2 regions of the Paenibacillus sp. FSL R5-0928 genome follow, and region 2 is predicted to be linked to the other one. Evidence: predicted binding sites of a transcription regulator. Region 2 holds the regulator's gene; the other holds the start of a gene.
What was found. Region 2 encodes LexA, which represses DNA repair genes until DNA is damaged. Its sites were predicted from a motif close to CGAACATATGTTCG; they were not measured.
Positions count from the first base shown of each region.

Region 1 (3,306 bases), 1.3 Mb from region 2:
CGAGCCAGCCCCAGTTAGATCCTTTGTTAGTTGCAGCATTCGTTGTTGTACTAGTTGCACGGTATTTGCCGGTCTGTGTAGTGTTGGTTGCCGGGTTAACAGTGCTGTTGGTTCTGTAGTTATTGCGGGTGTCATTGTAGTTATTGGTGTTGTAGTTGTTAGGTCTGTAATTATCATCGATGCGGATCTTATCTTTCATAATGCTCTCATGCTGATTCATTGTTCCCGTGGTGCCATTCATTAGATTGCCTTCCGTATTCATCATCCGAGTGTGTTCCGCAGTGCCATCCATTCCGGTATTCGCGGCTGGGATACCGCCCAATGCTGCTGATCCAACGGCATTTGATGCATAGCTAGCTCCCATTAGACTCATTGACAGTACAGTACCGCATGCAAGGCTTGTTATCAGCTTGTTCACAGTGTTATGCCTCCCTTTAAGGTTAGTTATCACTGATAATTTCCCCTTGGACGGCACTGTCTATGCATGATGATTTTACTCTTTTACTACATTAACTGTCTTGGTCACAGCATCATAAGTTACCTTTGCTCCAAGCGCCTCAGCCAGCGCACGTATGGGCACATAGGTTATTCCGGTATCGAGAACGCCATCGGTAAGCTTGCGGCCGTTTAGGTTAATGGTCACTGTAACGTCTTTGTTCACCTGATCATCCCCTCCGGTAATCTTTTTTAAAGCCTCTTTGGCTTGGTCCGTCGTTGGACGTTTACCTGCCCGAAGTTGATCTATAGTTAAACCGAAAGTCATCTGCAGATGTGAATAGTCTTTAAAAGAAGTCCAGTCCCCGCCCCATTCTAATCCAAGCCGCTTAGCCTCCTGTACAACCTCTTGCCAATCCGCAGTCTTATCTTTATCACCATCACGTTTGATGTCCCAAGAAAGGCTAGTGCCATTCGGCAGCAAAATCGCAAAATCAAACGCAAGGCCATAATTATGATAGCTGGTACCGCCTTTAGCATTGGTAACTATCGGTCCCGGCTTACTTCTACCCTGCGCATACAAAGCATTTTGTTCAGCAATGGTCCGTAGACCCTGAGTAATAACGATAGGGACTCCTCTCGCATGGCTTTGCTGAATCAAAGCATTTGCACCTGCCGCCAAGACAGGGTGAAGCCCGACCAGACGCGCCGCGGATTTTTCCCTCAATTGCTCCAAAGTCAGCATAGAATCACCCCTTTGGTATATTCAATGATGCCGCTGTCCTATTTGCCTGTACCCCTGTCCCCCTTAGGATGATTTCCACAAAAAAGGACAAAATATTTAACGAAAGGTGGGAGACATATGGATATTCATAGCGATAGCTATAAAGTTGCAGCCCTTAGTGAACAGGAAGAAGCACTGGAAATTATTCGGAATGCTGAAGCTTCCATTGCACATCTGACCGGTAACCCTACCGTTACCTTAATCGCTTATGAGAAAAGCGAAGGCAACGGTTCTCAGCATTAAACGATGTAGACCTCGACAATATCATCCACATCGATCCACTTCCATTCCTCCGCCCACTGCAGCTTAAACTCACGCGAGTGGGTGTGAATGGAAGTCACAAAGCCACTTAACATCGTATTTTCAAAAGGTTCAAACAGAACAACTGTCACTCGTACATGACTCCGCAACGACAAAGCCAGTGTACATTCGATCTCCTCCAGCTTTTGCTCATCCAGAATAGGCTTGATGCGGCGCAGCGTCTCCCGTTCATCTCTTATAATTCTTGTCTTATGCTCCGGCAGCATCATGCGGCTGCTTTCCCACAGCCCGTTTTTTTCCAGCTTTTTGCCCATGGTAACCCCTCCCTTATAATATATCTATTCTTCTGAACACGAACGTATGTTTGTATTATATCCGCATCTTCGCATATTAATCAATAATCAGGAAAAAGATACCTTTTTGAAGGAGCGCTTTTTATCCAAAAGATGTATATCAATGTATATCCATGTAAGCGCAGCAAAAAGACGCTGACAGATAAACTGTGCAGCGCCTGATTTGATTTATTCTTGAACAACATCTCCAGATACTGAGGTAGCTTCACCTTCGGAATCTATAAGTCCAGTTGCTTCTCTTGCCTCATTAAGCTTGGAGATACCGAACAACATCGCTATATCAGCTTTTTGATTCAATTCATTAAATTGCTCAGCCGTAACATTTGCGGAATCTGCGCCCTGAGAAGCCTCTTTTTTTAAAGAATAAGCACTTTCAAAGGAAATTTTAGACTCTTCAAGCAACTTACGAATGTCTTCAGGCAAGCTGGAGGAAATTTTTACTTTCTCGGCTTGATTCGATAAATCAGTTGCGGTACTCTGAAATTGCTTAATTTTCTTCTCCAACTGCTTGTCCGTGAGTTCTCCTGCTGAATAACCCGCAATGGCTTCATTGAACTCCGCTAAAGAAGATTTTCCCGACTCTTCAAGTTTAGACATTTCATTGTAGAAGTTTTGCACGGTCTCCTGCACTTCTTCCTCCGTGGCAGGTGCCGATGAAGTTGAATTATTGCTGCAGGCGCTAAGGATGACAGTCATCATCAGCATTCCTATTAGTAAAGCTTTTTTCATTATTTATCCCTCCACTTAACAGGATAATGTCGGTTTGTGTAAAGCGCAAATGAAATATATGTAAAATGACTGTTATGTTATAATTATTTTAATTGTGATCAGAAAAGGAGGGTATTTATGCCTTATTGCACCACCTGCGGAGCGGAATACAAGCAGGGCGCTAAATTTTGTGGAGAATGTGGAACCAGCCTTAACGGTACCGCTCCAGTGACCGCCCATCGACCAGCAGAAGATAATCATGTCAATCAAGAAGTTGTGCTCTGGAAAGGCAAACCTGCCGGCATCTCAGATCGACTTAAAGGAATTATAGCTCTTAACACAACTTCATATACCATTACAAGTCAGCGCATTATGTTAAAGACCGGACTTATCGGTAAAAATGTTGAAGAAATCGAATTGCTGCGCGTACGCGATTTATCCGTGAAACAGTCAATAATGGACCGGATGCTTGGCATCGGGTCATTAACTGTATTTTCTGATGATGCCTCAGCGCCTCAGCTTCTTTTTCGAAAAATCCATGATGCCCAAACCGTCAAAGATGTTCTGCGCAAAGCCGTTCGTGACGAGAAGATCGCCAACAACATTAGCTACCGCGAACAAATTTAAGACGCTCATACGTAAAAAGGCCCCGGAAAACCGGGGCTTTTTGCTTGCGCTTGTACACTTGAAGTACTCTTTTTTAAGGAAGATAAAATGCCCCCGCTGGGATAACCCCCTTGATCTGGCTAGGACTCTCCCACTGCA
Region 1 is NZ_CP150225.1:5,336,333-5,339,638, forward strand. Features, by position in the region: gene MKZ16_RS24125 (WGxxGxxG-CTERM domain-containing protein) at 1-418, opposite strand, end outside; gene MKZ16_RS24130 (M15 family metallopeptidase) at 494-1,180, opposite strand; gene MKZ16_RS24135 (hypothetical protein) at 1,298-1,462, shown strand; gene MKZ16_RS24140 (YolD-like family protein) at 1,459-1,794, opposite strand; gene MKZ16_RS24145 (hypothetical protein) at 2,002-2,562, opposite strand; gene MKZ16_RS24150 (PH domain-containing protein) at 2,680-3,168, shown strand; gene MKZ16_RS24155 (glycosyl hydrolase) at 3,242-3,306, opposite strand, start outside.
Region 1: the regulator LexA is predicted to act here: its motif matches at 1,834-1,847, upstream of MKZ16_RS24140 (YolD-like family protein).

Region 2 (3,306 bases):
ATATATTTTAAGCGTGAGTTCTTCTATCACATTAGCTTCTTCATCAGGTTCCTTAAGGACGTTAATATCTGCACTAGTTGCAGTTGTTTTGCTGTTTTGTTGTCTTTTGGAGACTTTTGAAAGGGTAAGTGCGTTAACCACAATCTCGGATCCCATTACATTATCGAAAGAGTATAGCTTTGCTACTGCTTTTTTGTTGCTCTTCGGATTTCTGGTGCCTATTGCTAATTTTTTATTAGGTTCGTTAAGTGCGATCAAGTGAGATTGATTGGGGGGAATGAATGTTTTGGTGAAAATGATGTTAAAGGATGCAGCCGCATTAACTAGCATAGAAATATCAGATGAAGTGGATAGCGTTTTCAATTTTATAATGGGGCACTTAGAATTAAAACAACTCCTAAAATAGCAAATAAGTACACTAAGATAATCAGCATATAATCACCTCCCAGTTATCTCATTAGACTCAAATTGTTGCTTATTGAAAGATATGCCTGAATGATCCCCACTAGTATCTTTTAAAAGGGAAATTCGTGGAATTATAGGATCGGCTTCGGAATTAGCCCAAAAAAAGCACCCGGAGAAACCTGCCGATTCTGCAAATGGCGCAAAATTGGGGGTTGCTGCAAGGGTGCTTTTTAAGGTAAGTATGTAACCTATAGAAAATTGAAGGCAGTGATATGATCGGTATAAACAATCAGCTGTTTGTATTCGATCGGAGTCCCATAACTAGCATAAGGTCTTACAGTAACGTCATTGAGGACAACAAAGTTATAGCTGAAATTTTTATCAGGGTGTTCTGCTCCCAAATAAGATATGTATTCGTCTACTATTACATCATCCATCAAAGATTTTAAATCAAATACATCCTCTTTGTTGGAGACGGCTGGAGAGACGATTCCCTGAATGCTGCCAAAAGAGGTGAGCAAATTCACTTTTTTTCCACTAGCTTGTTCATCATTTAAAAGTAAACCGGACAGCTTACCCAGTGCATCGACTTTAAAATCGACGAGGGTTCTAATTTTTGAGTTATTCAAAACTAAACACATCCTTTTCAATTTGCAATCCTGTTAACAATATTCGACATATAATCACCAAACTCCTAGTATGCTAATGAAAAAATACTTACTTATGTAATGACCCCCATTCTGTATATGGTGATTTGGGGGCTGTGACGTCCTCAGCGAATTCAATTCCTTATCGTTACTCGTGTTCCTATAGGGACGATAGCTGCGAGTGTTAACACATCCTCGTTGTACATCCGGATACAGCCGTGGGATACCTTTTTCCCAATGGAGGAAGGATCATTCGTTCCATGAATCCCGTAGTGTGGTTTAGACAGTCCCATCCAAAAGGCACCAAAGGGACCGCCTGGATTGGGTTGTTTGTTAATAATCGTGAATTCTCCCACTGGGGATTGGGTTAACATCTTACCAATGCCGACAGGGAAACCTCTAATCACAATATCATTGTCCAGAAGATATAACATTCTTTGGGTCAGATCTACAATAATTCGGTAATTTGGCATTATGCACAACACTCCTTTCTAATTAGGATATGAGCAGAACGCCTAAACGGTTATTCATAGAAAATGCCCATTTTAGCGAACGAGAACAAATGTTCGTTAGCGGTTGAGAAAGCAAAATACACAGAAAAAAGGCTGTTCCGCATTTGCGGAACAGCCTTTTATGGTAGGAGTGCATACTTAGTGGATATCTCGAAACAATCCGATGACTCTTCCGAGAATAGTTACGCGATTAAGGCGAAGAGGCTCATAAGCTGGATTCTCCGGCTGAAGCCGTATATGATCACGTTCCTTGTAAAAGGTCTTAACGGTTGCTTCATCTTCTTCAGTCATGGCTACAACGATATCTCCATTGTCCGCTGTTTGTTGTTGGCGAACAATTACATAATCACCATTCATAATGCCAGCATCCACCATACTATCACCCATAACTGACAGCATAAATACTTTGTTGTCACCTACATAGTGAGTAGGAAGTGGGAAGTAGTCCTCGATATTCTCTGTAGCAGTGATAGGTACCCCGGCGGTAACTTTACCTACGACAGGAATCCGTGAGATGGTCTGGGCGAATTGGTGAACATTCTCTGAATCCTCTTGGCCTAGTAATTCTATTGCACGTGGCTTCGTTGGATCTCGACGAATAAGTCCCTTCTTCTCAAGCCGGTCCAAATGACCGTGAACTGTGGAGCTGGAAGCAAGGCCAACAGCTTCTCCAATTTCCCGGACGGAAGGTGGATAACCCTTGCTGCGGACTTCGCTTCGTATAAATTCCAGGATCGCCAGCTGGCGACTTGAAATCTTTGACATTGGAATCAACCCCATATAGTAATGTTTGGGAAAATTATAACATAGAACTACCGTTCGCACAAACATAAGTTCTAACTATTATAAATATTAATCTGCTAGAGTTAAAAAATGGTAGACAAATGATAATAAAATGTACCACTTGAGTCTCTCGAAAAAAAGAGAAGAATTGTTCTGAAATAGTATTGAACAAAACACATGTTCGTGTTATTATGAATTCGAAAGTAAGAACAAGTGTTTGGAGGATGATAATTATGCTAAAATACAGTACATATCGCAGCATCTACGATAAGGCCCCAGTGGTTGAATCTTTAGGACATAATGACGTTGCCCGTAATTCCGCTAAGGTGAAAGAGATAACGGAACGTTTGCTAGGAGGGATGATTTCGTTGTTCCGTCAGGACTTCTTTATTAAGTTAATATTGATTATCGTGCTAGTATTTTCTGGCCTAACAGTAGTGGGAAATGTATTTGCAGGATCGACGACTATAATGAAGGAAGAGAAGCGGATTGTGGTTGAACGTGGAGATACACTATGGAGTATTGCCCTTAAGAATAAACCGGCTGATATGAAGACAGTTGTTTATATAGAAGGAATTAAACGTTCAAGTGGGATTAAGAGTAGTCAAATTAACGCTGGAGACATACTTACTTTACCTATTTATTAATTTTCTGAGAACATAATAGAATGACCAGTAGAGCTTGCAGGGAGTAGACCTTGACAAGCTCTTTTTCTCATGGCAGAGTTAGAATTAATTTATAGGGGGAGGGAAAGTATTGAATATTGATGAGTTGGTCGCGCGAATTAACGAATTGGCACGCAAACAGAAGAGCGTAGGCCTTAATCAAGAGGAAGTGGCGGAACGCGCCAAGCTTCGTGAAATTTACCTGGGGAATATCCGCAATAACTTCCGAGCACAATTAAATACTATTGAAGTAGTAGATAACGATGAGCATGAACAAGGTAACAAGGGGCTTAA
Region 2 is NZ_CP150225.1:4,004,246-4,007,551, reverse strand. Features, by position in the region: gene MKZ16_RS17990 (hypothetical protein) at 1-330, opposite strand, end outside; gene MKZ16_RS17985 (hypothetical protein) at 654-1,034, opposite strand; gene MKZ16_RS17980 (L,D-transpeptidase) at 1,187-1,525, opposite strand; gene lexA (transcriptional repressor LexA) at 1,703-2,329, opposite strand; gene MKZ16_RS17970 (LysM peptidoglycan-binding domain-containing protein) at 2,581-2,994, shown strand; gene MKZ16_RS17965 (DUF896 domain-containing protein) at 3,104-3,306, shown strand, end outside.